One region of the Chelatococcus sp. HY11 genome, then DNA from elsewhere that is predicted to be linked to it. Evidence: predicted binding sites of a transcription regulator. Region 1 holds the regulator's gene; each other region holds the start of a gene.
The links. The regulator PhoB, encoded in region 1, activates phosphate uptake and scavenging genes when phosphate is short. The targets are predictions, from matches to a motif close to TGTCATNNANCTGTCAT.
Positions count from the first base shown of each region.

Region 1 (7,515 bases):
CAGGGGCTCTCCACCGAGTTCGCGCATGGCGACGTCGAAGGACACGCGGGTGCGGGTCGAGGGCTTGTCGAAGACCATCGCCAGCACCTTCCCGTCGAGCGGGCGGGTGGTCTGCGGCTGGCCCTTGCGGCGCGCGGCTTTCAGGGATGTGCTCGCCGTCAGGACACGACGCAGTTGATCTCCGGAGAAGTCCGCGAGGTCCAGGAAATGCCTGGGTGCGGTCGTCGCTGTCGTCGTCATGGAGCCAACTCCGGTTGGCCTGCATCGGCCTTGGCATGAGCCTCCGACACGGCCTTGGCTGCGGCATCGATGCGCGCCAGAGCTTCCGAAATCTCGGCTTCTGTGATGGTGAGGGGCGGTATCAGCCGCACCACATTGGCGCCGGCTGGGATAACCAGAGCCTTCTCCGCGCGGGCCGCGTTGACGAAATCACCGTTCGGCGGCGTCAGCTTCAGGCCGAGCAGCAGACCCTCACCGCGGATCTCGGTGATGACATCGGGATAGCGATCCTTCAGCTCCGCGAGGCGTTGCTTGAAGAGAAGGCTCTTGCGCTGCACGTCCTCCAGGAAGCCCTCCTCGAGGATGACATCGAGCACGGCATTGCCCACGGCCATCGCGAGCGGATTGCCGCCGAAGGTGGTGCCATGCGTGCCGGCCGTCATGCCCTTGCCGGCCTCGGCCGTCGCGAGGCATGCGCCCATGGGGAAGCCACCGCCGATGCCCTTGGCCACGGCCATGATGTCAGGCGTCACGCCCGACCATTCATGCGCGAACAGCTTGCCGGTCCGGCCGACGCCCGTCTGGACCTCGTCCAGGATCAGGAGGAGGCCCTTGTCGTCGCAGATCTGGCGCAGCCGCTTGAGATCGGCGGGGGGCACGGACCGCACGCCGCCTTCACCCTGGATCGGCTCGATCAGGATCGCGGCGGTTTCATCGGTGATGGCGGCTTCGAGTGCCTCGAAATCGCCGAAAGGCACCTGGTCGAAGCCTTCAACCTTCGGACCGAAGCCCTCCAGATATTTGGCTTGTCCGCCGGCGGCGATGGTCGCGAGCGTCCGCCCGTGAAACGCGCCCTCGAAGGTGATGATGCGGAACCGCTCGGGATGGCCGCTGACCGCGTGATATTTCCGCGCCATCTTGATCGCGCATTCCAGGGCCTCGGCACCGGAATTCGTGAAGAAGACCGTGTCGGCGAAGGTCGCGTCGACGAGCCGTTGCGCCAGCCTCTCACCACCCGGGATACGGTAGAGGTTCGACGTGTGCCAGACCTTGGACGCCTGTTCGGTCAAGGCCTCCACGAGATGCGGATGGGCATGGCCAAGCGCGTTCACGGCGATGCCGGCGCCGAGGTCGAGATATCGTTCGCCTTGTCGCGTGATGAGCCATACGCCCTCTCCCTTTTCGAATTCGATGTCGGGACGCGCATAAGTCGGCAGCAACGGCGAAATCACGATTTCAACCTCCGCAAGAGAAAAGTTTCCAGAAACCACGGGGCAGACACCACTGATATCGGACCCGCGTCTCGGAAAATCAAAGTGCCGCCCACGGAGGGGCGGCACTCCACCAATTCTAAAGGTCATGTTTTCCATGTCAATTCAAAGACTGTGATCACTTTCATCAACGCCCGGCAGGCCCCGGACGCCGGCTAGCGACCGGGGAGGAAAGCGCCCCGTCTCCCATCTGCAGAAATTGATATGTGCCGGAACGGAAGACGCTTTTCGCCTTGAGCCCTCACACGAGGTTCTTGGGGAAAACGGCAGGTGTGGCGGGGGGACTCTTGCCCCCGAGTCCGGGCATATTGTAGTTTCGCCTTCAACGACTACGACATCTCGTGTAGCGGAACTTATCATTCGCGTTCGTTGTCAACATGCAACGGGGTTTGGCTCCTGTCGGGCTGGCCGCGAAAAATAAGGGATTCCGCGCACTGCAACCGCTGACGGAGAAGGCGATGACCGACCCGAGCCAATCTTGGAGCGATGAGCGCGTAGAGCTCTTGCGCAAGCTCTGGTCTGATGGCCTCAGCGCCAGTCAGATCGCCGCCGAACTGGGCGGCATCACCCGCAACGCCGTCATCGGCAAGGTGCACCGCCTCGGCCTGTCCGGGCGCGCGAAGAGCACCGCCAGTTCGGCGCCACGTCCGCGCAAGCCGGTCCGGCAGCCCGGTGTCACGGCTCCGGCCCCGGCCGCCACCACGTCGGGCCCGATGCGGACCAATGCGGCGCTCGCTCCCCAGCCTGTCGCCGAGGCCGCCCCGGTGCTTGTGCGCCTGCCTCAGCCCCGCGAGGACGTGGTGATCCCCATGTCGGAGAGGGTCACCATCATGGAACTCCGTGAATCCATGTGCCGATGGCCCATGGGCGATCCGACGACGCCGGAGTTCCGCTTCTGCGGGGCGCGTTCGGAACTCGGTATGCCCTATTGTTCGCACCACGCGCGCATTGCCTATCAGCCTGTCGCCGACCGCAGGCGGGATCGCAAGCGGGCTTGATCTGAAGCCGCTGCCCGGGCAACCGCGGATAGCCGGCAAATATAGGGGTCCTGAAGAAGGCCGCCACGACGCGATCGTGGCGGCCTTTTTTGGGAGTGAGACGACGGGACTGTGATCGACCGGCTTCAGCCAGCCTTGGCGAAGGTCTCGTCGAAGGAATAGCCGGCACCGCGCACCGTGCGGATCGGATCGGGCCGGCGCATGCGGTTGATGGCCTTGCGCAAGCGCCCCACATGCACGTCGACGGTCCGCTCGTCGATATACACGTCGTGGCCCCAGACCCGGTCGAGAAGCTGCTCGCGGGTGAAGACACGACCTGGGCTCTGCATCAGGAACTCGAGCAGCTTGAATTCCGTCGGTCCGAGATGCAGTTCCCGGCCGCCGCGCTTGACCCGATGGGTTTCTCGATCAAGTTCAATGTCACCGGCGACGAGCTGCGCCGCGACCTGTCCAGGCTTGGCGCGCCGCAGCAGGGCGCGGACGCGCGCCAACAGCTCCGGCACCGAGAAGGGCTTGACGATGTAGTCGTCGGCACCGGTGGCGAGACCCCGCACACGCTCGGTCTCCTCGCCGCGTGCCGTCAACATGATGATCGGCAGCCGCTCGGTCTCCTCGCGCGCACGGATGCGCCGGCACAGCTCGATGCCGGAAAGTCCCGGCAGCATCCAGTCCAGCAACACGAGATCCGGCACCGCCTCGCGCAGCCGGATTTCAGCCTCATCGCCACGGGCGACGCTGTCGACGGTATAGCCCTCGGCCTCGAGGTTGTAACGGAGGAGCAGCGTCAGCGGCTCCTCGTCCTCGACGATCAGAATACGTGGTCCCATCGAAAGTCCTATGGTTCCACTGTTGTCCTGGCCCCCCGGTTCACAGGATCAGTGGGATCAGTTGCTGGGATCTGTTGGTGCCTTGGTGAAGCTTGAGGTATCGCCCTTCGGGCGGTCCACGGACAGCGTGACGCCTGTCGCCAGATAATGAACCGTCTCGGCGATATTGGTGGTGTGGTCGCCGATGCGCTCAATGTTCTTGGCGAGGAACAGAAGGTGCGTGCAGAACGTGATGTTGCGCGGATCTTCCATCATATAGGTGAGCAGCTCACGGAAGATCGACGTGTACAGCGCGTCGATGCGGTCATCACGCTGCCAAACGTCGAGCGCCTGCGCGTCATCCCGCTGCACATAGGCATCGAGCACGTCCTTGAGCTGCTCCTGCACGAGATCGCTCATGTGCTGCACGCCGATCACGAGCTTCTGCGGCTGTGCCTCGCCGCTGATGGCGACGACGCGCTTGCTCGTGTTCTTGGCGAGGTCGCCGATGCGCTCGAGATCGGCCGCCACGCGGATGACCGAGACCAGTTCGCGCAGGTCGACCGCCATGGGCTGGCGCCGCGCGATGGTGAGCACGGCGAGCTCTTCGACATCGCGCTGCAGCCCGTCGAGACGGGCGTCGGCGGAGATGACTGACTGGGCAAGCGCGCTGTCGCGCTTGACCAGTGCCAGCGTGGAGTCGGCGAGCATCTTCTCGGCGACGCCGCCCATCTCGACGATCCTGGTCCGCAGTTCGTCGAGATCCTCGTCGAAGGATGAGACGATATGTTCAGGCATTGCCTCAGGTCCTCTAGCTTTGGCCACCGGGATCAGCCAAACCGGCCGGTGATGTAGTCTTGCGTGCGCTTGTCTTGCGGCGCGGTGAAGATCTTCGAGGTATCGTCGAACTCGATGAGGTCGCCGAGATACATGAAGGCCGTATACTGAGAGACGCGCGCAGCCTGCTGCATGCTATGCGTCACGATCGCGATGGTATAGTCGCGCTTCAGCTCGTCGATCAGCTCTTCGATCTTGGCGGTCGAGATAGGATCGAGCGCCGAGCATGGCTCGTCGAGCAGGATGACTTCCGGCTTCACGGCGACGGTGCGGGCGATACACAGGCGCTGTTGCTGGCCGCCCGAGAGGCTGAGGCCGCTGGCGTCGAGCTTGTCCTTCACCTCGTCCCACAGCGCGGCCCGGCGGAGCGCCGATTCCACGCGGTCGTTGAGTTCGCTCTTCGAGAGGCTCTCGTAAAGGCGCACGCCGAAGGCGATGTTGTCATAGATCGACATCGGAAACGGGGTCGGCTTCTGGAAGACCATGCCGACCTTGGCGCGGAGCAGGTTGAGATCCTGCTTGGGCGAGAGGACATTCTCGCCGTCCAGCAGAACTTCACCCTCGGCGCGCTGCTTCGGGTAGAGGTCGTACATCCGGTTGAGGACACGCAGCAGGGTAGACTTGCCGCAGCCGGACGGGCCGATGAAGGCGGTGACGATATTCTCGTAGAGAGGCAGGTTGATGCCCTTCAGCGCGAGAGAGTCACCGTAGAAGAACTTGAGGTTCTTGACCGAGACCTTCTCGGATTGGGGCTTTTCCGTAGCAGTCGTCATCTTTGTTTCCCCGGCGAAGAGAGCGTCCGTGCCGTGATGCTGAGGGCGAGAACAGCGAAGGTGATGATGAGGGCGCCGACCCAGGCGAGTGCCTGCCAGTCCTTGTAGGGGCTGAGCGCGAACTGGAAGATGACGGAGGGAAGACTCGCCATCGGACCGTTCAGATCCGTGCTCCAGAACTGGTTGTTGAGCGCCGTGAAGAGAAGCGGCGCGGTCTCGCCGCTGATGCGCGCCACGGCGAGCAGCACGCCCGTCACCATGCCGGCCTTGGCGGCGCGATAGGCGATCTTGCGGATCACCACGTGGCGGGGCAGGCCGAGCGCGGAGGCCGCTTCACGCAGCTGGTTAGGCACGAGGTTGAGCATGTCTTCCGTGGTGCGCACGACGACCGGAACCACGATGATGCCCAGCGCCACGCCGCCGGCCCAGGCGGAGAAGTGGCCCATGCGCGCCACCATGATCTCGTAGACGAAGAGGCCGATGACGATAGATGGCGCGCTGAGCAGAATGTCGTTGATGAAGCGGATCACCATCGACAGCTTTGCGTAGCGTCCGTACTCGGCCATGTAGGTGCCGGCGAGGATGCCGAGCGGCGTGCCGAACAGCGTGCCGAGGAAGGTCATGATCAAGCTGCCGACGATGGCGTTGATCAGACCGCCCTGGCTGCCTGGCGGTGGCGTGTTTTCCGTGAAGACCGCGACGGACAGCCCGCCGAAGCCTTCCCACAGGAGCGTGCCGAGGATCAGTACCAGCCAGCCGAGGCCGATGGCGGCCGCGGCGACGCACAGGCCCATGGCGATCGCACTTGCGCGCTTGCGTTTGGCGTAGGCCGCGGGGTTTTTTGCAACGTCCATGACGATCAACCCCCGGTGCGCTTCTCGATCCGCATCAGCATCAGGCGCGCTGCAGCGAGAACGAAGAAGGTGATGACGAAGAGGATGAGGCCGAGCGCGACGAGCGAGGACGTGTAGACGTCACCCACCGCCTCGGTGAATTCGTTGGCGATGGTCGCCGAGATTGTCGTTCCGGGCTGCAGGATCGAGGCGGAGATGCGATGGGCGTTGCCGATGACGAAGGTCACTGCCATCGTCTCACCCAGCGCGCGGCCAAGGCCGAGCATGACGCCGCCGATGATGCCGACGCGGGTGTAGGGGATGATGACGCTGCGCACGACTTCCCAGCGCGTGCAGCCGAGGCCGTAGGCTGCTTCCTTGAGCACCGAGGGAACCGTCTCGAACACGTCGCGCGAGATCGAGGCCACGAAGGGCAGCACCATGATCGCCAGGATCAGGCCGGCGGTCAGCGTGCCGATACCGTAGGGCGGGCCGGCGAAGACCGAGGAGAGGATCGGGATCGGCCCGAACAACGAGATAAGAAAGGGCTGTACCGTGCTCTGCAGGAAGGGTGCGAAGACGAACAGGCCCCAGATGCCGTAGATGATGCTGGGAATGCCCGCGAGGAGCTCGATGGCGGTGCCGATGGGCCGGCGCAGCCAGGGCGGGCAGATCTCGGTGAGGAAGATCGCCGTGCCGATGCCGATCGGAATGGCGATCAGCATGGCGATGAGTGAGGTCACGATCGTGCCGTAGACCGGCGCGAGCGCGCCGAATCTTTCCGTCACGGGGTTCCACGACTGGCCCCAGAGGAAGCCGATGCCGAAGGCCTCGAAGGCCGGCATGGAACCCTCGATGAGCGCGACGATCACCCCGCCGAGGATGATGAGAACGGTAACGGCCGATCCCAGCGTGATGTATTTGAAGGTCGCGTCGCCAATTTTGAAGCGGGTCAGAACGCGGCTCCGGTCGACGGAAGCGCTCGATGATAACCCGCTATTCTGCAGCGCCAAGTCTGCCATAGCCCGTTGCCTTTGCGTGGTTGTCATGGAATTCGGCTGCCCTCGTCCTTGTCGCGCAAGCGGACATTAGGCGAGGTCGAGCAGTGTGCGCCAGCCTTGAGAGGCGAGCAGCGCCGTAATCGCGTGGACGGTCCGGAGACAAGCCGAAAGTCTCGACAGAACCTTAGGGAAGGCCGGCTCTGGTGCGCCTTGCCCGGTTGCCGGACTGTCATCGCCGGCAGCGGCTGGGCACCCGAGAGCAATCAGGCGGGCTCGAGGCCCGCCTGATGTCGTTCAGGATTTTAGTTCGACACGGTGTAAAGCGGTTTGCCGTTGGCGTTCTTGATGTCAGAGGCCCACTTGGCCTTGACCGTGGAGACGACATTGGCGGGCATCGGGATGTAGTCGAGCTCCTCGGCGAGCGCGCCGCCCTTGGCATAGGCCCAATCGAAGAAGCGCAGCGCCTCGGCAGCGTGCTCGGCGTTCGCCGGAACCTTGTGCACCAGGATGAAGGTGGCGGCGGTGATCGGCCAGGAGTCAGCGCCCGGCTCGTTCGTCAGCACCACGGCGAAGCCGGGGACGCTGTTCCAGTCGGCGTTGGAGGCGGCAGCCTGGAAGGTCTTGGTGACCGGCTCGACAACCTTGCCGTCCTTGTTGACGAGCTTGGTGTGCGAGAGCTTGTTCTGCTTGGCGTAGGCATACTCGACGTAGCCGATGGAGCCCTTGGTCTGGCTGACGTTGTTGGCCACACCTTCGTTGCCCTTGGCACCGATGCCG
Region 1 is NZ_JAHBRX010000001.1:2,715,637-2,723,151, reverse strand. Features, by position in the region: gene argF (ornithine carbamoyltransferase) at 1-240, opposite strand, end outside; gene KIO74_RS12460 (aspartate aminotransferase family protein) at 237-1,451, opposite strand; gene KIO74_RS12455 (GcrA family cell cycle regulator) at 1,949-2,488, shown strand; gene phoB (phosphate regulon transcriptional regulator PhoB) at 2,614-3,315, opposite strand; gene phoU (phosphate signaling complex protein PhoU) at 3,373-4,092, opposite strand; gene pstB (phosphate ABC transporter ATP-binding protein PstB) at 4,125-4,904, opposite strand; gene pstA (phosphate ABC transporter permease PstA) at 4,901-5,758, opposite strand; gene pstC (phosphate ABC transporter permease subunit PstC) at 5,764-6,759, opposite strand; gene pstS (phosphate ABC transporter substrate-binding protein PstS) at 7,041-7,515, opposite strand, start outside.

Region 2 (7,515 bases), 1.9 Mb from region 1:
TTGCTGACCAGCGAGCATCTTCTCGAACTCCTCGTTCTGGATGTCGCGGACCTGCGGCAGGTTGACGAGACGCACGCCCTTGGAATTTTCCGTCGGCGCCTTGCCCATCATCTGCAGGATAGGCGTCTCACGGCCGGGGTTCTTCTCATAGAAGCCCGACTTCTTGGTCGCGTCATAGGCCGCGAGCGTCACCGGCAGATAGCCGGACACCTGATGGAGGCGAGACTGGATATCCGTCTTTGACAGGAATTCGAAGAAAGCTGCCACGCCCTTGTATTCCGCCGGCTTATGACCGGCGAAGACCCACAGGCTCGCGCCACCGGGAGTGGTGTTCTGCGGCGCACCGGCCGCCGCGCTGTCATAAGGTAACTGGCCGATACCGTAATTCATGCCCGACTTGACGATATCCCCCAGGCCACCGGAGGATTCGGTCAGGATAGCGCATTCACCGCTGAGGAAGAGGTTTTTGGCCTCAGACGTCCGCCCGCCGTAGCGGAAGACACCTTCCTTGGCGAGATCCGCCACGGCCTGGAAGTGATTGGCGTAGATCGGCGCGTCGATCTTGAGCTGAACATCAAGGCCGGCGAGACCGTTCTCCTTGGTGCCATAGGGCTGGTTGTTCCAGGCGGCGAAATTCTCGAGGTGAATCCACGTCAGCCATGTGGAGGTATAGCCGCAGGGTGCCGCGCCGCTCGCCTTGATCTTCCGCGCGGCCTCGAACACGTCATTCCAGGTCTTCGGCGGCGCGTTGACGTCAAGGCCCGCCTTCTGGAAGGCGTCCTTGTTGTAATAGAGAATCGGCGACGAGGAGTTGTACGGGAACGACAGCATGGTGCCGTCGGGCTTCGAATAATAGGCGACGATGCCCGGCAGATACTGGCTCTTGTCGAACTTGGCGCCGCCTTCGTTCAGCACCTCCGCCACCGGCTTGACCGCGCCTTCGGCGCCCATCATGACGCCGGTGCCGACGTCAAACACTTGGATGATGTGAGGCGGCTGCTTGGCGCGGAAGGCGGCGATACCGGCGTTCAGCGTCTCGGGATAGGTGCCTTTGAAGACCGGCACCACCTTGTAGTCACTCTGACTTGCGTTGAATTCCTTGGCGAGAGTCTCGACAACCTCATTATTGGCGCCGGTCATGGCATGCCACCAGGAAATCTCGGTGGCCGCGAGCGCTGGGGCCGATACGGTCAGCGCAAGCGCCGCCGCAAAGCCCGGAATGAAACCGCGCAATGTCATGTTCGTCTCCCTTAGATCGGCCACGCGGATGTCCGCCGGCCGCGCCACAGTTCCGTGGTTCTGGACATGACGTTATTTCGATTTCAGTTTTGCGACAATCCGAAGCCTTGGTCTCTCTTGGCCTTGGCGCGTTAGACTTTTGCACGAGAACCGCGTTGGGTATCCGTCGGCAAGGCGAATCCGGAACCCGTCATGGCCGCCGCTGCGCGGTCCGTGCTACGGATGCCCCGACACCCGCGTCGGATGAGCGATCAACCGGCGACTTGCATCACAGGAGATTGTTTCGTGAGTGATTTTCCGGCTCTCGTCAGCACAGCATGGCTTGCCGACAACCTCGGCGCAGCCGATCTCGTGGTCATCGACGGCTCCTGGTATCTGCCGACGGAGGGCCGCGACGCGGATGCCGAATATCAGGCCGGCCACATTCCCGGCGCTGTCCGCTTCGATGTGGATGCGATCAGCGACACCACGTCCAACCTGCCGCATATGCTGCCGAGCCCCGAGAATTTCGCCAAGGCCATGGGGGCACTCGGCGTGTCCGATACGGCGCGCATCGTCGTCTATGACGGCGCCGGCCTCTTCTCCGCCGCGCGCGTGCGCTGGACGCTGAAGGTCTTCGGCGCGGACAAGGTCGCGGTCCTCGATGGTGGCCTGCCGCAATGGAAAGCGGAGAACCGGCCGCTCGAAACCGGGACCGCCAAGCGCGACGCCACGACCTTTAACGTCGCGTTTGACGCCGCCCAGGTCGCGGACGCCGCCCGTGTTCTTGGCAGCCTCACCAACAAGACAGCCCAGGTCGTCGATGCCCGCGCCTCCGCCCGCTTCCGCGGCGACGCGCCGGAGCCGCGCCCGGGCGTGCGCGCCGGCCACATGCCGGGAGCCCGCAACGTTCCCTTCGGCGACCTCATCGAGAATGGCCGGCTCAAGACCCCGGAGGCGATCACCGCCACCTTCGCCAAGGCGGGCGTCGATCTCGATAAGCCGGTGATCACGAGCTGCGGCTCGGGCGTCACCGCGGCTGTTCTGGCGCTCGCGCTGGAGACCGCCGGTAAGCCCGTGGCGGGCCTCTATGACGGCTCCTGGTCGGAATGGGGTAGCCGCGAGGATCTGCCGATCGCCACCGGCGCGGCGGATTGAACTGACGAGGTGACCCGGCACAGGAACGACCCGTGACGCTGACCGCGCGTGACATCGAGGCGCTCGAGCACCGCGCCTTCAACGCCTGGCCGGCACGCCAGTCCGTCATCTCGGGCGGCTGGCTGTTCCGTCTCACCGACGGCTATACCAAGCGCGCCAATTCCGCCAATGCGCTCGTCGCCGGTGCTTCCTTCGCGGGCGTGCTGGCGGCAGCCGAAGCCGTCTACGGCCGGCATGGGCTGCCTGCGGTGTTCCGTCTGTCACCGCTCGCGCCGCCCGAGGCCGACAGGCAACTGGAGGCGGCGGGTTATCGTCATTTCGATCCGTCGATCGTCTTGCGGATGCCGCTTGATGGGGCGCCCGCGAGCTGCATCCGCCTCGGCGCTCCCGACGGCCCCGTCGAGATCACCACGAAGCCGTCCGCCGCTTGGCTTGCCGGTTTCGCCACGGCGAACGAGGTGTCCGCGTCGCGACGGCGAAGCCATGACGGCATTCTTGAATCCATCGCCATGCCGGCCGCCTTCGCGACCCTGCGTGATCGTGGCGAGCCCATTGGCTTCGGGCTGGCGGTCCATGAGCGCGCGGCGGTGGGACTGTTCGATATCGTCGTGGCCCCCGCGCATCGTGGGCGGGGGCATGGTCGCGCGCTGGTCGCGGCCTTGGTGGCACGGGGACGCCAAGCTGGCGCCGACCACGCCTATCTGCAGGTCCGCGCGGAAAATGATGGCGCGCGCCGCCTGTATGATCGCATCGGCTTCCGCGAGGCCTATCGCTACCACTACCGGATCCCCGGCTCGTCCTAAGGGCAATCGACATTCGAGCATTGCCCAAGCGATACCACCGTCATCACCGGGCTTGTCCCGGTGATCCCGATAGGAAAGGCATCTCGATTCATCGGGATGGCCGGGACAAGCCCGGCCATGACGGCCGAGAATGCCGAATGTCGATTGACCTAAAGCATCTCGCCGAAGGCAGGGCCGCCCAAAAATGCTCTTGCCGAGGCCGCCCGGCCACTGGTTACCCCTTGGGAAATTCCAGCCCCATCTCGCGGTAGCGCTCGGGGTCATCGCCCCAATTCTCGCGCACCTTCACGAACAGGAAGAGATGCACATTGGTTTCGGCCGCCTCGGTGATGTCGTGGCGCGCCGCAGAACCGATGGCCTTGATGGTCTGGCCGCCCTTGCCGAGCACGATCTTGCGCTGGCTTTCCCGTTCCACGAAGACAGTCTGCTCGATGCGGACGGAGCCGTCCTTCTGCACCTTCCACTGGTCGGTCTCGACGGTGACCGCGTAGGGTAGTTCATCGTGCAGGCGCTCGAACAGCTTCTCGCGTGTGATCTCGGCGGCGAGCATCCTGAGCGGCGCATCCGAGATCTGGTCGTCCGGATAGAGCCACGGACCGGTCGGCATCCGCCTGCCGAGGCTTTCCCGGAGATGCGCGACGCCGTCACCTGTCAGCGCCGAGATCATGAAAGTCTCGTCGAAGGGGACCTTGGCGTTGAGGTCCGCCGCCAGTTCGAGCAGCGATGTCCGTGGAACGAGATCGATCTTGTTGAGGATCAGGATCTTCGGTTGCCGCAGCTCAGGCAACTTGCCGAGGATGGCGGTGCTCTCCTGATCAAGGCCCTTGCGCGCGTCGAGGAGAAGGGCAACCACGTCCGCATCGCCCGCCCCGCCCCAGGCGGAGGTCACCATCGCGCGGTCGAGGCGGCGCTTTGGCTTGAAGATGCCGGGCGTGTCGACAAAAATGAGCTGCGCGGCATCGTCGATGGTGATGCCACGCACCAGCGCGCGTGTCGTCTGCACCTTCCGCGAGACGATCGACACCTTGGCGCCAACCAGTTGATTGATCAACGTCGACTTGCCCGAATTGGGCGAACCGATGAGGGCGACGAAGCCGCAGCGCGTTGCCTCCTGTCCCGTGTCGTCCGGGCCATCGTTCACCGCGCCGCTCTCGTTCTCAGGTACCATCAGCCGTCCAGATCTGTTCACGCACGAGAAACTCCCGTGCCGCGGCCTGCTCGGCCACGCGTTTCGAGGTGCCCGCGCCTTCGGCCGGCGCCATGCCACGCACCATGACCGCGATGCGGAAGTGCGGAGCATGATCCGGTCCGGACCGGCTGGCAACGATATAGCTCGGGGTTGGCAGTCCGCGCCCTTGCGCCCATTCCTGCAAGGCGGTCTTGGCGTCGCGCAGGGGTCGGCGCGGCGCGTGCAGTCGCTCGCCGAAGGCGCGCTCCACGATGCCCTGCGCTGCCGCCGCGCCGCCATCGACGAAGGCCGCGCCGACGATCGCCTCGCAGATATCGGCGAGGATGGCCGCGTTCTGCTGCGCGCCGGCGGCAATCTCGCCATCACCGAGCCGCACATGGTCGCTCACGCCCCAGGTGGCCGCGACCTCGGCGCAGCTCTCACGACGGACGAGCTCGGCCAGACGGCGCGAGAGCTCGCCCTCCTCCGCATCCGGAAAGGCACGGAATAGCATGTCCGAGACAGCGAGACCGAGCACCCGGTCGCCGAGAAACTCGAGCCGCTGATAAGTCTGCGCCTTGTCGGACGGCACGGCGCTGATATGGGTCAAGGCCTGGACCAGGAGATCGCTACGGCCAAACCGATAGCCGATGCGATCCTCGATGGCGCGCAGACCTGAGTTCTTCGTCTTCATCACTTCACAGGCGTGAACAGCCGGCTCCACCGGACGGTCCAGGGCCACTCCCAGAACTTCCATCCCGAAGCCCCCTCTTCCACCGAGAAGAAGATGACTTCGGCCCGCCCCACGAAATTCTCGAACGGAACGAAGCCGACGACGTTCTCGTCACGGGAATCCGTGGAATTGTCGCGGTTGTCGCCCATCATGAAATAATGGCCCGGCGGCACCTTGTAAGCGTAGGTGTTGTCCCAATAGCCGGTATCACCCTCGCGCTCGATAACCACATGGCTGACACCGTTGGGCAGTGTCTCCATGTAGCGAGGCACCGATACCTCGCGTCCCCAGAGATCCTGGGACTTATAATCCGGCAGCTGCTCGCGCGGCACGATCTTCCCGTTGATGTAGAGCCGCCCGGACATCATCTGGACGGTATCACCCGGCAAGCCGATGACGCGCTTGATGTAATCCGTCGAATTGTCCTTCGGCAGCTTGAAGACGGCGACATCGCCCCGCTGCGGCTCGGAGCCGAAGACCCGGCCGGAGAAAGGCGGCAGGCCGAAGGGGAAGGAATAGCGCGAATAGCCGTAGGCGTATTTCGAGACGAACAGGTAATCGCCGATCAGAAGCGTCGGGATGAGCGATCCCGAGGGAATATTGAACGGTTGAAACAGGAAGGTGCGGACCACCAGGGCGATGAGCAGGGCCTGCACGATAACCTTGACGGTATCCCAGATGCCGCCATCGGCCCGCTTGTTTTCCGCTTGCTTCACTGTGCCCTGATCCATGTCTGGCCTTTCCGCCGATCGGAGCCGGCACGCCGTGTGGTCTACCTTACTGTTCCCGATCCCGCAACGCGACGCATCAACGTCTCGCCGCACGGCGAAAATATGCTTGGGCAGATCTGATCACGCCAACGTGTCACCCGAAACGTGCCTTGCGCAGGGCCGGGCTCGTCCTGCCCTGCTTGTAACCGCTTTGCGGTACTCCGGTTGGAGCATATGGGAAAGGCGCCGGGGTGTTTCCAGCCATGCACCCTGCGCGGACCGACCAGAGTTCACCGGGGCCGCGCCTCGATGATGACGAAAGCCTGGGCCATGGGCGGGTCATCGGTCAACGACACGTGGATGAAAGCCTCGTGGCCGGGTGGCAGCATAGCCGCCAGCCGTTGCGCCGCGCCACCGGTCAGACGCATGGTCGGTTGACCGCTCGGCAGATTGACCACTTCCATATCCCGCCAGAACACACCGCGCGAAAGCCCGGTGCCGAGTGCCTTCGCGCAGGCCTCCTTCGCGGCGAAGCGCCGTGCGTAGGTCGGCGCGCGCGCCCTGCGCGCGTCTGCCTTGGCCCGTTCCCCCGCCGTGAAGATACGGTGGGTGAAGCGGTCCCCGAAGCGCGTAAGCGAACGGCTGATACGATCGATATCGCAGAGATCGGAGCCGATGCCGATGATCATGACGCGGGACGCGCCGCGTCCATGGCCGCACGCATGGTCCGAATGGCCTGATCGAGGCCGACGAAAATGGCATCCGAGATGAGGGAATGCCCGATGTTGAGCTCGGCGATTTCCGGCAGGGCCGCGACGGGCGCCACCGAAGCCACCGTCAGGCCGTGGCCGGCGTGGATCTCGAGGCCGAGCGAGGCGCCATGGCTCGCCGCTGCGGCGAGCCGCTCGATTTCCCTTCCCACACGCCCCGTCTCACCGTCGATGACGGCGTGGCAATAGGTGCCGGTGTGCAGTTCGACGACCGGCGCGCCGAGTGCCGCGGCCGCTTCCATCACAGCCCGCTCGGGCTCGACGAACAGCGACACGCGAATGCCGGCCGCCTTCAGCTCGGCGATCACGGGCGCCAGATGCGCCCGGCCAGCGATGATGTCGAGCCCGCCCTCGGTCGTCCGCTCCTCGCGCTTCTCAGGCACCAGGCAGACAGCGTGCGGCTTCACCCTGAGCGCGATCGAGACCATTTCGGATGTTGCGGCCATCTCGAAATTGAGCGGCAGGGCCACTGCGGCGCGCAGCTCGACGATATCCTCATCGCGGATATGCCGGCGGTCCTCGCGCAGATGTGCGGTGATGCCGTCAGCCCCAGCGGCGGCCGCAACCTTCGCTGCGGCAACGGGACTGGGATAGGAGCCGCCGCGCGCATTACGCAGGGTCGCGACATGGTCGATATTGACGCCGAGCCGCAGATTGGATCGGGCCGTTGTATATATGGACATCGGTCGATAGATCTCACGCGTGAAGGCTTGGACGAATCTGTCGCGCTCCAGTCTCGTCACTTCAGACGTTTATCCCGGTCGCACGGGAACGCCAAAGGTTGAACCGCGGTTCAACCGACGGAGGACCATCGCTGGCTCTGATGCAACGATACGGAAGCCGCTCAGCCTCGCGTGGACGCTGAAGCAGATCGATATATCACGGCAAGAGGACATCGGACGATGGGGCGGCTTTCAGGTTTATCAATTGCAGCTTTATCAGTCCTGGCGCTGTC
Region 2 is NZ_JAHBRX010000001.1:814,972-822,486, reverse strand. Features, by position in the region: gene ugpB (sn-glycerol-3-phosphate ABC transporter substrate-binding protein UgpB) at 1-1,239, opposite strand, end outside; gene sseA (3-mercaptopyruvate sulfurtransferase) at 1,525-2,376, shown strand; gene KIO74_RS04040 (GNAT family N-acetyltransferase) at 2,409-3,179, shown strand; gene era (GTPase Era) at 3,394-4,347, opposite strand; gene rnc (ribonuclease III) at 4,337-5,041, opposite strand; gene lepB (signal peptidase I) at 5,041-5,811, opposite strand; gene acpS (holo-ACP synthase) at 6,081-6,479, opposite strand; gene KIO74_RS04015 (pyridoxine 5'-phosphate synthase) at 6,476-7,243, opposite strand; gene KIO74_RS04010 (tetratricopeptide repeat protein) at 7,463-7,515, shown strand, end outside.
Region 2: the regulator PhoB is predicted to act here: its motif matches at 1,320-1,336, upstream of ugpB (sn-glycerol-3-phosphate ABC transporter substrate-binding protein UgpB).

Region 3 (7,515 bases), 980 kb from region 1:
GCCATCAACACGCCCTCACGCGAGAGGGCTCCCGTATTCAAAAGCTCTGTCCAATAAAACGCACCCGCCGCGTCGCTCTTTCGACCGAGAACATTGAGATAGAGCACGTTGACATAGCTTTCCGCAGACTGTGTATAAGCATTCCCGAAATTTTGCTGGAATTCGGCACTTTCGATAATAGCCCTGGCCAGCGTAATCTTATCGCGCCCCCACTCCATATAGGCGTCGTACCAGAAGTTGAGCCCGGCGATGTCCGCCATACGGTTAAGGCCGGCCTCGTAAAGGCGGCCGACGCCCTGCGCTTCAGCCTGCAATGTCGCCGCCAGATCGTGGCTGCCGATCAGGCCGAGCATCGCCTCGAACCTGGCCTTGTCGGCGACCGCGGCGAATTTTCCTTCGAAAACTGTCGCGAGGTCGGAAAACTTCATATCGGGAATAATAGTCGGATCTTGCTCAATAATCTGAATGAACTGATCACTATAGCTCACCTGACCGGCGGCTTGGAACTCTTCGACCTTGTAATTCGGATCCCGCCAGTTGGCGATGATCACGGCAGACTTGGTCGTATTGTTGATGAAAACCAGGTGCTTGCCGCCGTCAAGCGTTGCCGAGGCAGTGAGATCGCCGATCGAAAAGAACTCGTCCAGGTTGAGCACGTCGTAGCCGCCGCCGTGATCGGCCACGACCATGAGGCCTCCCCCCGGCACATAGGTATCGTCACCCCAGCCCCCCGCGGCGGCGGCGAAGACAGCCTCGGTATTGGCTTTGAACCGGTCGTTGCCGCCCAACCCGTATGTGATGGAATTGGAGACGTTGACATCAACGACGTCATGCGCGGACGTCTTAAAATATTCGGTGAGAGTGACTTCTGCCATGCTCGCCTCCGGCCCTGATGGTAATAAAAAATAATACCAGAGCAGTGCAGCGACGCCTACCCCTGCGGTATCGGGTGACGCGGCGTCACAGCGGGGTCTCGGATTGCTGGAGCGATCAAGGCCCTCAAAAAGGCAAACCCGGCTGGCGCTCCGATGCGCCGGCCGGCCGAAACATGGATACGGGCGAGAACGGGACTGGTTACTGCCCGCGTACCGCCTTCACCGCCACATCCGGGAAATCGCTGAACACACCATCCACGCCGAGATCGATATAGGCGCGGATTTCGGCGACAGGGTCGCCCTTGAAGTTCGATGCGAGATTGCGCGGCTCGGCGCGGAAGGTCCAGGTGAAGACCTTGAGGCCCTCGGCATGGGCATTCTTGACCACATCGGTGGGCGGCAGCAACGTCCGGTCGGCCCAGTCCAGCTTGCCGTCACCATTGAGGTCGTCCGGCTTGCCGTCGCCATTCGCATCCGAATATTTCGCCGAGAGAATATAGGGCTTCCAGGGCGCGACGATATCCGCATAGGTAGCGATTTCCTTCAGCCCCTCGGCGGTGACGAGGTCCTTGAAGGTGCGCTTGTCGCCCGCGACGACGAAGTCATAGGGCTGCGCGAGCGGAACGGCGAGGACGATCTCACCGTTCGGGCCGACGTCGTCAGCGTCGACGAGCTGGGCGAGACGGACGTTCGTCTTGCCACGCAGATATTTGAGGTTGCCGACCTCGAAGCTCTGGATGACGACAGGCGCCTCCTTCGCCGTCCAGCCGGCGGCGGCCAACATGGCGACGAGCTTGTCCTCCAGGGGAATGCCAGCCTGCTGGTGGAACGTCGGGTGCTTCGTTTCCGGCGCGATGCCGATCGGCCGCCCGACGCGGGTGCTCTCCGCCTTGGCGAGGTCGATGACCTCCTGAAGGGTGGGAATGCGGAACTTGCCGTCGAAGCTCTTGTCGCGACCGGCCATGGGCTGTTTCGCGAACAGGGTCTTGATCTCGGTGAGGGTGAAATCGCCCGCGAACCAGTCCGTGACATCCACGCCGTCCAGCTTCTTGGTAGTCTTGCGGGTCGCGAATTCCGGACGATCGGCGACGTCTGTGGTGCCCGAGAGCATGGGCTCATGGCGGACGACAAGCACGCCGTCCCTGGTCGATACCACGTCCGGCTCGATGAAGTCCGCGCCCTGCTCGATCGCGAGCTTGTAGCCCTCCAAGGTGTGGTCCGGGCGATAGCCACTCGCGCCGCGATGCGCGATCACGGTGGCGGTAGGGGCCGCGCTTTGCGCGAAGGATGGCGCGGCGGGCGCGCAGGCAATGACGATGGCGGTGGCAACGAGCAATGGGCGCAGCATGGACTGGATCCTCCAGGATGTTCGCGCACCCTAGGCAGCGGATATGACGGCGCGATAACGCCGTTTCCGCGACGCTCGCCTGTCGGAAACCACAAGACTTGCTATGATCACGACGGGAGGTATCGCCATGAAGATTTGCATACCGGTCTTGTCTACCGCCCTTTTCCTCAACGTAGCACCGTTCACGCCAGCGCTCGCGCAGGACCAGACCCTGCGGACGATCGACGTGCCAGCCGGCAAAACCAGCCAGCTGTCCGTCCATTCCGGCGCCTTCGCGGATTGCAGTCCGAAACCGCTGGTCGAGATCCGGGTCGACAAGATCCCAACCGCCGGGACCCTCGCGGTTCGCGATGCGAGGGTGCGGGTGCGTACCGGCAACTGCGCGGGCAAGGAATATCCCGCTCGCATCGTTCTCTACCAGGCGCCCGTCAAAGTGGGAGCGACGGACAGCGCGAGCTATACGGTCACATCAGGGGACCGCGTGAACATTTTTGGTGTCAACATCAACGTGGTGGCGCCAAAGCCCTGAGGGAGCGGCTCTGCAGCGATACGAGCCAGACGATGGAGCGATCTTCGAGAACCTCCTGAGAGCCAAGCGCATTATTGCGCACTCAGCGGCGACAATAGAGGATGCTTAAAGGAGCGCCTTCTCGTACTCTTCGGGCTTGAAGCCGACGAGCGGGCTCCCACCAATCACCAGAACCGGGCGCTTGATCATCGACGGCTGCGCGAGCATCAGCGCCACAGCCTTCTCCTCCGTCAAATCCGCGCGCTGCGCCTCCGGCAGCTTGCGAAATGTCGTACCCGCCCGATTCAAGAGCTTCTCCCAGCCAACGGCCTTGATCCAGGCCTTGAGATGCGCCGCGTCGATGCCATCGACCTTGTAGTCGTGGAAGCTATAGGCGATGCCGTGGTCGTCGAGCCAGGAACGCGCCTTTTTCATCGTGTCGCAGTTCTTGATGCCGTAGATTGAAAGGGGTTTGGCCATAACATTCCATTCCGAGGCGTGTTCCATCCCGAAGGCATTGAGTCTATATCAGCCAAGCTTACGCCTGCCTATCAACGGCTGCATTTCCTCCACGGATCACTATGAAGCGCGTGCTTTTTGTCTGTCGGCGCAATAGGCTCCGCAGCCCCACCGCCGAGCAGGTCTTCGCCGTGTGGCCGAGCCCCGACAAGCCCAGCGTCGAGACGGCCTCGGCGGGTCTCAGTCCGGACGCGGAAGAAAGACTGTCGCCGGAGCATATCGAATGGGCCGATACGATCCTTGTGATGGAGCGCGCCCACAAAGCCCAGCTGACCGCGCGATTTGGCAAGCATCTGAAGGGCAAGCGCGTGGCGAGCCTCGACATCCCCGACAATTACGACTTCATGGACCCGGCTTTGATCGCGCTGCTCATGAAGAAGGTGCCCCGCTATATCAGCCCTTAAGGGGTAGAACGAGGTTCAACGTCCGGTCGTCGGCCCTTCATCGCCGTCGTCGTCCAGCGGGTCATCATCCCGCGCGGGGATCACATAGCCGCCGGACAGCCAGCGGTTGAGGTCGATATCCGCGCAGCGCTTGGAGCAGAACGGCCGCCAGCGCAAAGTCGACGCCTTCCCGCAGATCGGGCAGGGCTTGCTGTCGTCAGCCCCGCCGCCCGGCTGGTCCGCGCCACTTGTATTGTCGTTGTCCGCGATCGGCACCATCGCCCTAAGCCGCGTTCAGCCAGGACAGCCGCACGGGATAGCCCTCGCCGGCCAGCAGGTTGACGCTCTCATAGAGCGGCAGGCCGACCACGGCCGTGTAGGAGCCCACGAGCTTCACGGCAAAGGCGCCGGCGAGGCCCTGAATGGCATAGCCGCCAGCCTTGCCGCGCCATTCGCCCGATGCAAGATAGCTCTCCATCTCGTCCTGCGAGAGGTTCTTGAAGCGCACCCGCGTCTCGACGATCCGCTGGCGGCTCTTGCCCTGCGGCGTGATGAGATGCACGGCCGAATAGACGCGATGACCGCGTCCCGACACCATGCGCAGACACTGGGCGGCTTCCTCGACGGTTTCAGCCTTGGGAAGGATGCGCCGGCCGACGGCAACGACCGTGTCGGCCGCGAGGATGAAGGCGCTCGCAAGCTCCTGCTGCCGCTCGGCCATCTGGCGCGTTGCCTCGGCCTTGTCGCGCGCCAGCCGGCGGGCGACGTCGCGCGGCTTCTCGCCACGCAGCGGCGTCTCGTCGACATCAGCGGGCATCAGCGCGTCCGGCTCGACGCCGACCTGCTGCAAAAGAGCCAGCCTGCGCGGCGAAGCCGAGGCCAACACGAGCTTAGGACGCCAACTCGCCGACAAGGATGCGTCGAGGGTGGAAACCAAGGCGTAGCTCTCCCGGGCCGAATGTGCTGAAGTCAGGCAATGAACTATTTGAAACGATAGGTGATCCGGCCCTTGGTCAGATCATAGGGCGTCATCTCAACGAGAACGCGGTCGCCCGTCAGCACGCGGATGCGGTTCTTGCGCATCTTGCCGGCGGTGTGCGCCACGATCTCATGGTCGTTCTCGAGCTTGACGCGAAACATCGCATTGGGGAGCAGTTCCGTCACAACTCCCGGGAACTCGAGGAGCTCTTCTTTCGACATTCGATTCCTTGCGGTCACTTTTGGTCACAATGGGACGGCGCGGACCCTACTCGATACGCGACTTATTGTGAACCTGGGATGCTGAGCGCAGAGGTATAGCCGATTTCAACGCGAATCGACATATTTGTCAGCTCAACATCATCTTTCAGTGGACCGCCCCGGCGACGATTGCAACCGCAGCCGTACGGGAGGCGTGCAAAACTCACCGACTGGGGCGCCCTAATCACAGCGTGGGCGGTGGACCATCAGCAGCCGATGGCGTTTTCAGGCCACCGGCACGCGCCGCTGATTTCTCGAGCCTGTCCGCTTTCTCAAGGGCCCGATAGCGCATGAAGCCGAAGGGCAGCGCGCCGAGATAGACCAGCGTACAAACCGCCAGCACCTCGAAGGTGAAGCTGACGAACAGGGCAGCGAACAGGACCACCAGGACGAAGAGCGGCAGCACGAGCTCGCGCGGCACGCGGCTGCCGAATGTCTTGCCGGAAAAGGTCGGGATCCGGCTGACCATCAGGAAAGCGATGAGCACGACATAGACGCCGACGACCGGGGCCGGCAGCCCGCCGCCGGGAATGCCCACGAAATTGAGGTAGAGCGGCAGCATCACCGTGACCGCGCCCGCTGGCGCTGCCATGCCGACGAAGAAGTGCTTCTGCCATTCCGGGCGATTGGGATCATCGAGCATCACGTTGAAGCGCGCGAGCCTCAGCGCGGCCGCAATCGCGAAGACCAGCGCCGCGATCCAGCCCAGCGACCGCATGTCGTGCAGGATGAAGACATAGAGCAGCATCGGAGGCGCGACGCCGAAGTTCACGAAATCCGAGAGGGAATCGAGTTCGGCGCCGAAGCGGGATGTGCCCTTGAGCAGGCGCGCGATGCGCCCGTCCAACCCGTCGAGCACGGCCGCCACCGCGATCGCGAAGATCGCCAGCTCCAGGCGCTCCTCGATCGCAAGACGAATCGCCGTCAGCCCCAGGCACAGCGCGAGCAGCGTGATCAGGTTTGGTACGAGCAAACGCAACGGGATCGGCTTGAACAGCCGGCGCTTGGGCTCGTCCGGATCCGGCGCGAAGGGCGGGAACAGATCACTCATCGGCTTACCAGGATCTCCCGGCTTTGGCTGGCGATAGGGCTTGCATTCAGCTCTGGCGATATTGGCGTGGCACGCCACGGATCCCGAGGTCGGCGATGACGGTCTCACCGGCGACCGACCGCTGGCCGACGCCGACGAGCGGCGCGACCGTCTGCGGGAGATAGACATCGACACGGGACCCGAAACGGATGAGGCCGAAGCGCTCGCCCGCCGCCAAGGTGTCGCCCTCGCGCACGAAGGATACGATGCGCCGCGCGACGAGGCCGGCGATCTGCACGACACCGATGCGCAGGTCCCCATGGGAGATCACGAGGCCGTTGCGCTCATTGTCTTCGCTCGCCTTGTCGAGATCGGCATTGATGAAGATGCCGGGCGTGTACACAATGCGCTCGATGCGCCCGTCCAGCGGGCTCCGGTTCACGTGGCAGTCGAAGACGTTCATGAAGATCGAGACACGCGTCATCGGCACTTCTGAAAGACCGAGCTCAGCGGGTGGCAGCACGGTGGCGATGGCACTGACACGTCCATCCGCCGGCGCGATGACGAGCCCCTCGGTGACCGGGGTCACGCGTTCCGGATCCCGGAAAAAGTAACAGATCCAGAGCGTGATCAGCGCGCCGATCCAGCCGAAGGGCGTCCAGAGATGCCCGAGCACCAGGGAGGCCACCGCCGCGATGGCGATGAAGGGATAACCTTCCTTATGGATGGGCGCGAGCCCGCTGCGGATCGAATCGTAGACGGACAATGTATGTCTCCAGTTCGCGCGCTTTATCACATTCGTCGGGCAAAACCGCAATTCACGGCCTCGCCGCCACAATAAGCATGCCGCCGTCCGGGCGAAACCTGCATTGCGTCGCAATCCAAAGCGTATAAGCCATAACGCCGTCAGGCCCGCGCGACCGGCAGCCCGTCTGCCGCGGCTTCCAGCGCCTCGGCGTCCGAGACGCGCTTCAGTCGCTCGCGCGCCTCCTCCGCCTCGCGCTGCTGGTTCCAGAGCGCGGCATAGAGGCCGTTTCTGGCCAGCAGGTCGAGATGGCGGCCACGCTCGACGATGCGTCCCTGATCGAGCACAAGGATCTCGTCGGCCGCGACGATCGTGGACAAACGATGGGCAATGACCAGTGTCGCGCGACCACGGCTGACCCGTTCAAGCGCCGACTGGATGTCGCGCTCGGTGAAACTGTCAAGGGCGGACGTCGCTTCGTCCAGAACGAGGATCGGCGGCGCCTTCAGGATGGTCCGGGCGATGGCCACGCGCTGCTTCTCGCCGCCGGACAGCTTCAGGCCGCGCTCGCCGACAGGGGTATCGTAGCCTTCCGGCAAGCTGCGGATGAAGCCGTCGATCCGCGCGTCGCGGGCGGCGGCGATGATCTCCTCCTCGCTCGCGTCCCAGCGGCCGTAGCGGATGTTGTAGCCGATGGTGTCGTTGAACAGCACCGTATCCTGCGGGACCATGCCGATCGCTGCCCGGAGCGATGTCTGCTGGATCTCCGCGATGTTCTGGCCATCGATCAGGATGCGGCCTTTCGAGGGCGCATAGAACCTGAACAGAAGGCGCGACAGGGTGGACTTGCCCGCGCCCGACGAGCCGA
Region 3 is NZ_JAHBRX010000001.1:1,735,233-1,742,747, forward strand. Features, by position in the region: gene KIO74_RS08085 (DUF4214 domain-containing protein) at 1-875, opposite strand, end outside; gene KIO74_RS08090 (glycerophosphodiester phosphodiesterase) at 1,075-2,223, opposite strand; gene KIO74_RS08095 (hypothetical protein) at 2,351-2,752, shown strand; gene KIO74_RS08100 (ArsC family reductase) at 2,858-3,211, opposite strand; gene KIO74_RS08105 (low molecular weight protein tyrosine phosphatase family protein) at 3,313-3,654, shown strand; gene yacG (DNA gyrase inhibitor YacG) at 3,670-3,912, opposite strand; gene KIO74_RS08115 (Maf-like protein) at 3,917-4,546, opposite strand; gene infA (translation initiation factor IF-1) at 4,615-4,833, opposite strand; gene pssA (CDP-diacylglycerol--serine O-phosphatidyltransferase) at 5,057-5,923, opposite strand; gene KIO74_RS08130 (phosphatidylserine decarboxylase) at 5,970-6,668, opposite strand; gene KIO74_RS08135 (ABCB family ABC transporter ATP-binding protein/permease) at 6,809-7,515, opposite strand, start outside.
Region 3: the regulator PhoB is predicted to act here: its motif matches at 2,267-2,283, upstream of KIO74_RS08090 (glycerophosphodiester phosphodiesterase).

Region 4 (7,515 bases), 2.0 Mb from region 1:
AGTGGCTCGCGTTTTGCACGACAAAGCCCCGCGCCTCGACCCGGACGATCGCGGATCGGGTCGCGTGACAGCGTACGGTTCCGTACCGGCGCTGTTACCGGACAGATGCCTATCGAGGCCGCGGCTCCGATCTCTGAATCATCCACGTGTCTTGCATCCACGTGTTTTTGACACCGGGAGAGTTGCAGACTTTGGATATTCTGTCTAGAACAGAAAGAGAACATTTTATCGTGCCGCGGTTCGGTTTCATTGCGGGTTATCATCACGACTGCCATTGCATGTGGACAAGCCCGTGCCCTCGGGCGACGGCGGCGGGGATGATCGGCTAGTGTCCGGACCAATTGTAGGCTTTGGAATGTGCTGAGCCAGATCCCGGTGCCCGCGAGTGGAGAGCCTGCGCAGTCGTTCTGCGTCCCGTTGGGTCTCGACCGGGTGGCTGCGTTCGTGGTTTGGTTCGGCTTGGCCGTGGAGGTCCGTTATGGCAGGCAGCGTCAATAAGGTCATTCTGGTCGGAAATCTCGGGCGTGACCCCGAGACGCGCCGGCTCGGCTCGGGAGATCCGGTCGTCAACCTGCGCATCGCCACATCGGAGACCTGGCGCGACAAGGCCACCGGTGAGCGCCGTGAGCGCACGGAATGGCATAGCGTGGTGATCTTCAACGAGAACCTCGCGAAGATCGCCGAGCAATATCTGCGCAAGGGCTCGAAGGTTTATCTCGAGGGCCAGCTCCAGACCCGCAAATGGCAGGACAAGGACGGTCAGGAGCGCTACACCACCGAAATCGTGTTGCAGCGCTTCCGTGGCGAGCTCACCATTCTCGACAGCCGGGGCGGCGAGGGCGGCGGCGCCATCGAGGACGACAGCTACGGCGGTTCGCGCGGTGGCGACTTCGGCCGCGCCTCGCCCATGGAACAACGCTCTTCAGACAGGCGCCCGGCCGCGAGCGGCGGTTCGAAATACGCCAGTGACCTCGACGACGATATTCCGTTCTAGTCTGAAACGCGGCGCTGGACCCTTCCGCGCCGGGCATCGGGCATGCACGAGGCCGTCTTCGCCGATCCCTCCCCTGAAGGTTAGGGATCGGGCGTTGTTGGACAGGATGGGGCAGGATGTCCCGTCACACACCGGGAGCGCTACAGTCTCCCCACGCTAATCCCCGGACTTCTCGATGACCTCGAAGGCCAGGAACTTGGTGGTCTGCGCGTCGTTGAAATTGTCATCGGAGACGATGACCAGCGTGCGGTTGCCGTTCTCCAGCCGCGGACCGAAGTCCATGCCCTCGAAATTGTCGAGGGCAACGCCAAGGGTTGTAAGATCCAGCACGAGCGCCTTGTCGAGGGGCGTCCATGTCGCGCCGGAGAGCGCGTCGATGGCGGAGACGTCCGTCGCGTTCCGCCGGTGCGTGCGATAGAGACGGATATCGTTGCCCTTGCCCGCGCTGTAGCCGCGCTCCATGACGAGCAGCGTTTCCGCGTCGAGCGCGAGAATGTCCGATACGCCATTGTCCGCGAAGCCGCCCGCCTTGGCCGGGGCCATGCGGATCGGATCGGTCACATAGACCCATTCGGGGCCGGCCTGCCCTGACGCCACGTCGAAGGTGGCAACACGCACGGGGCTCGTTTCCGTCAGCGAGGCTTTCGGACCGTCCTGCACAAGCGCGTTTTCCAGGGCGACGATCAGGGTTGCCGCGTCCGGCGTCAGCGCCAGTCCTTCGAAGGCAAGATTGTTGCGCGGCCCGCGCTTGGCATCGACCTTGGCGTCGATGCTGACGCGGTAGCGCTCCGGCAGCTTGATCTCACGCAGGAAACGCCCGTCGGCGGTGGCTGCCCGCAGCACAGGGTCGACGCCGGTGGTCGCGTCGCCTTCGCTCGTCCAGTAGAGCGCGCCGCCTGCGGGATGAAGGCGCAGGGCTTCCGGGTCGATGCTCCGTATTGGGAATGGCTTGCCGTCCGTTTCGAGCAGTGTGACGGCCCTGTCGACTGTCACGCCGCGGAAGCCGGAGGCGTCATAGTCGAGCCTCAGGGTGTAGAAGCGGGCGGGGGCCTTCTCCGAGCGGTCGTCGCTGAGGGCGATCCAGGTCTTGCTCGCGCCGTCGAAGGCAAGCCCCGAGAGCCCACCGACCCGCGTTCCATCCACATCAGTGTGGGCGGGAAGGCTTCTCTCGCCGATGAAACGCAACGTCACGGCGCGGGGCAGGTTCTCGGCGGCGAGGGCGGCAGGCGCGAGGCCAATTTGGGTGAGGCCAACGAAGGCGGCAGCCAGCAATGAAAGGCGTGTTCGGAGCATCGGCTTGTTCCAGGAGGACCACTGACGGGCTGGCGTTGGTGCGGATCTGGGGCCCGGAAGGTCGCGACCTTAGGGCAGTCCGGCGACGGTCCGGTGACAGGTGGAGGCAGCCGGACAGGTCTTGGCTCGGGGGCGTTTGCGGCCGCCGGCGGCGGGAAAAATGCGCCGCGAATCGTCAGAATCGGCCGTTGTGCGCTTCGCGCGCGGCCGATGGATGCGGATCGAATTACCCGGTTCAGGTAAGTTATTGATATATATTGATAATTAAATCGTGAACAGGGGGTGTCAGCGCTGGCTTTTCGCCCGCGGATGCGTTAGAGCATGGTACTGGTAAAGTGCATCCCTTTCTTCGATGAGATCGCTCATGAAATCGTTGAATCAGGTGCGTTTCCCCATCATGCGGGCGGGTTGCGTCCGGCGGGCTGGGGCCTGAATGGAATGGCTGTCGTGGCATAGACCGCCCTCCATTGCGGATGAGGTCCGTTCGGACGCTCCAAAGGCCCCTTTCTGATTTTTTTGTTGGAACTCTCTCTTGGCAGATGATGACGAGAAGATCGGCGGCGGCATCGCTCTGGTGTCGATCTCCGATGAGATGAAGCGCAGCTATCTCGATTACGCCATGAGCGTGATCGTGAGCCGCGCCTTGCCGGATGTGCGTGACGGCCTGAAGCCTGTGCACCGCCGCATCCTCTACTCCATGTATGAAAACGGCTATACGCCCGACAAGCCCTATCGCAAGTCGGCGCGCGTGGTCGGTGACGTCATCGGTAAATATCACCCGCATGGCGACCAATCGATCTATGACGCGCTGGTGCGCATGGCGCAGGATTTTTCCATGCGCCTGCCGCTGCTCGACGGGCAGGGGAACTTCGGCTCCGTCGATGCCGACCCGCCGGCGGCGATGCGTTATACCGAGGTGCGGCTCGCCAAGCCCGCCATGGCGCTCCTGGACGATCTCGACAAAGACACGGTCAATTTCCAGGACAACTACGACAACAGCGAGCGCGAGCCCACGGTTCTGCCGGCGGGCTTCCCGAACCTCCTGGTGAATGGTGCGGGCGGCATCGCCGTCGGCATGGCGACCAACATCCCGCCGCATAATCTCGGTGAGGTGGTGGACGCATGCTTCGCCTATATCGAGGATCCGGACATAAGCCTCGAGGCGCTGACCGAGATCGTGCCCGGACCGGACTTCCCGACGGCCGCGACCATCCTTGGGCGTGGCGGCATCCGGTCGGCCTATTCGACCGGTCGCGGTTCGATCATCATGCGCGCCCGGGCCTCCGTCGAGCAGATCCGGAAGGATCGCGAGGCGATCATCGTCACCGAGATTCCCTATCAGGTGAACAAGGCGGCGCTGATCGAGAAGATCGCTGATCTCGTTCGCGAGAAGCGGATCGAGGGCATTTCCGACCTGCGCGACGAGTCCGATCGCGATGGCATGCGCATCGTGATCGAGCTGAAGCGCGACGCGGTCGCCGATGTGGTGTTGAACCAACTCTACCGGTTCACCGCGCTGCAGACGAGTTTCGGCGCGAATATGGTGGCGCTGAACGGTGGCCGGCCGGAACTCCTGAACCTCTATGACATGATCCGCGCCTTCGTGGATTTCCGTGAGGAGGTTGTCTCCCGGCGCACGAAGTATCTGCTCAACAAGGCTCGCGACCGCGCCCATATCTTGGTCGGCCTCGGCATCGCGGTCGCCAATATCGATGAGATCATTCAGCTCATCCGCTCGTCAGCCGACACCAATACGGCCCGCGAAGCGCTGATGTCGCGCCACTGGCCGGCCCATGACGTCGCGGCGCTGATCGCCCTGATCGACGATCCGAACCATCGCGTGGCAGAGGACGGCACCTACAGGCTCTCCGAAACCCAGGCCCGCGCCATCCTCGACCTGCCGCTGCGCCGCCTGACGGCACTGGGTCGGGACGAGATCGCCGACGAGTTGAACAAGCTCGCGGTCGAGATCGCGGATTACCTCGACATCCTGCGGTCGCGCGCGCGCATCCTGGGGATCGTGAGGGACGAGCTCGCGGCCATCAAGAATGCCTTCGCTACCCCGCGCCGCACGGAAATCCTCGATTGGGATTCCGATGTCGATGACGAGGACCTGATCCAGCGCGAGGACATGGTCGTCACCGTGAGCCACGCCGGCTATATCAAGCGTGTGCCGCTCTCGACCTATCGCGCCCAGCGGCGCGGCGGCAAGGGGCGTTCCGGCATGCAGACGCGCGACGAGGATTTCGTCACACGCCTCTTTGTCGCCAATACCCACACGCCGGTGCTGTTCTTCTCCTCGCGGGGCCAGGTCTACAAGGAGAAGGTGTGGCGGCTTCCGCTCGCCGCGCCGAACGCCCGCGGCAAGGCGCTCGTCAACATGCTGCCGCTGGTGGAAGGCGAGCGTATCACGACGATCATGCCGCTGGTGGAGGACGAGGCCAGCTGGGCGACGCTCGACGTGATGTTCGCCACCGCCTCGGGCGGCGTGCGTCGCAACAAGCTGTCGGACTTCGTGCAGGTCAACCGCGCCGGCAAGATCGCCATGAAGCTCGACGAAGGCGATTCCATAGTCGACGTCGGCATCTGCACCGAGTCGGACGACGTGCTGCTGACTACGGCCAGAGGCCAGTGCATCCGTTTCGAGACAACGGACGTGCGCGTCTTCAAGGGGCGTGACTCGACTGGTGTGCGCGGCATATCGCTGGCGGCCGGCGACAAGGTCATCTCCATGGCGATCCTGCGTCATGTGGAAGCTTCCGCCGACGAGCGCGCGGCCTATCTCAAGCTGGCGGGAGCCGCGCGTCGCGCGGCCAATGGCGAGTCCGCCAACGGCGATGCGGTCGAGGCCCAGACCGATGCCGACGCGGAGGAGGCAAGCGACACGCTCGAGCTAGGGCAGGAGCGCTACGCGGCCATGGGCGCGGCGGAGCAGTTCGTGCTCACCTTGTCTGAAAACGGCTACGGCAAGCGCTCCTCGGCCTATGAGTATCGCGTCACCGGCCGTGGCGGCAAAGGCATCGTCGCGATGGCTGTCAACAGTCGCAACGGTGCTTTGGTGGAATCCTTCCCCGTGGAGGACAACGACCAGATCATGCTCGTCACCAATGGCGGCCAGTTGATCCGCGTGCCCGTCGATGGCATCCGCATCGTCGGCCGTTCGAGCCAGGGCGTGATCGTCTTCAACACCGCCGACGACGAGAAGGTGGTCTCCGTCGAACACATCAGCGACGACGGCAGCGAGGATGGCGGTGGAATCGACGACGTCGATGAAGCCGGCGCCGACATATAGGTGCTGTCCGGCTGAGAACCTTCCAGGCACGTTGAAAAAGCCCCGGCAATGACCGGGGCTTTTTTGTTGCGCGACGGCCGGAGGCCTCCTCAAGGCGCGATAGTGGGCCATTGCATGTTATTGTTGTGATTCAGATTATTACAATTGCTTCTTGTTTCATCAGGTGAGCTTTCTGCAGTGTGAGCCCTGGCATCCGCGGCTGTCTGCACGCAAGGCTTGGCCTGATCCTTGTTTGTTGCGCGGCCGTAGCCGGCGGCGGGTCGGCCTATGTCGAACGGTTGTCATATTGAAGCTGGCGGCGGTTGTGGGCAGGATGGTGGCGTCCCGTCCTGCATCTTTCTGTTCCTCATGACTTGAGTTCGCCCCATGTCGATCTCCGCTCCGACCTATGATGATGTCGTCCGCGCGTCTGAACGCATTGCCGGCCTGGCGCATCGCACACCTGTCATGACGTCGCATACGGCTGACGAGAGGACAGGCGCATCGCTGTTCTTCAAGGCCGAGAATTTCCAGCGCGTCGGCGCCTTCAAATTCCGGGGCGCTTACAACGCGCTCGCGGCGCTTGATGATGACCAGAAGGCGCGCGGCGCGGTGGCTTTCTCCTCGGGCAATCACGCCCAGGCGGTGGCGCTGGCCGGGCAGCTTCTCGGCGTGCCCACGGTGATCATCATGCCGAAGGACGCGCCGGCGATCAAAGTCGCGGCCACGCGCGGCTATGGTGGCGAGGTTGTGTTTTATGACCGCTACGCCGAGGACCGCGCGGCCATCGGCCGGCGGATCGCCGGTGAGCGAGGGCTCGCTCTTATCCCGCCCTTCGATCATCCCGAGATCATCGCCGGGCAGGGCACGGCGACCAAGGAACTTATCGACGACGTGGGGGAACTCGACCTCCTGCTCGTGCCTCTCGGCGGCGGCGGCCTGCTGTCCGGCTCGGTGCTCGCCGCGAAGGCCCTGTCGCCGCGGTGCCGGGTCATTGGCGTCGAACCGGCGGCCGGCGATGACGGCGCGCGCTCCTTCCGCGAGGGGCGGATCGTCACCATCGATGTCCCCACGACGTTGGCCGACGGCGCGCAGACCACAGCGCTCGGGGCGATCACCTTCTCGATCATCCGGGAGCTTGTGGACGACGTGGTCACCGTGCCGGACGCGGCGCTCGTCGAGGCCATGCGCTTCTTCGCCGAGCGGATGAAGATGGTCGTGGAACCCACAGGCTGTCTCGCCGCCGCGGCTGCCTTCAGCGGCGTGGTCCCGGTCAAGGGCCAGCGGGTCGGCGTCATTCTCAGCGGCGGTAATGTCGATCTTGCCACTTTCGCGCGTTTGCTGATGCCGGCCTGATGGGGCTTGATCGACAGGCGGGAGCGTATATGCCTTCAGGGCGTTTATTGCAGGAGTTGAGCGCGCGATGCCCCATTGGCTCTTCAAGTCTGAACCGTCCACTTGGTCGTGGCAGCAGCAATGCGATGCCGGCGAGAAGGGCACGCATTGGAATGGCGTCCGCAATCATGGCGCCAAGCTGAACCTGATGGCTATGAAGATCGGCGACCAAGGCTTCTTCTACCACTCGAATGAAGGCAAGGAGATCGTCGGCATCGTCGAGGTGATCAAGGAGTATTATCCCGATCATACAGACGCTTCCGGCCGGTTTGGAATGGTTGACGTGAAGGCGGTGGAGGCGCTCCCGCAGGCCGTGACGCTGGAGGTGATCAAGACCGATCCGGCTCTCAAGGACATGGTCCTGGTCAACAACTCGCGCCTGTCCGTCCAGCCGGTGACGGATGCGGAATGGACGCATATTCTGCGCATGGCGGGCCGCAAGGAGTAGGCTGCAAAGCCTCCCTGGGTACGGGCCGATGGTGGCCTGGGCGGCCACGTCACCAGGCGACGGCGGGAGGGAAGCGATGGCCGTTGAGGCCGGACGTGTGCGCGAACTCGCGCT
Region 4 is NZ_JAHBRX010000001.1:696,008-703,522, forward strand. Features, by position in the region: gene ssb (single-stranded DNA-binding protein) at 479-994, shown strand; gene KIO74_RS03450 (esterase-like activity of phytase family protein) at 1,151-2,287, opposite strand; gene gyrA (DNA gyrase subunit A) at 2,880-5,579, shown strand; gene KIO74_RS03460 (threo-3-hydroxy-L-aspartate ammonia-lyase) at 5,946-6,914, shown strand; gene KIO74_RS03465 (EVE domain-containing protein) at 6,982-7,401, shown strand; gene KIO74_RS03470 (MmcQ/YjbR family DNA-binding protein) at 7,478-7,515, shown strand, end outside.
Region 4: the regulator PhoB is predicted to act here: its motif matches at 2,370-2,386, upstream of KIO74_RS03450 (esterase-like activity of phytase family protein).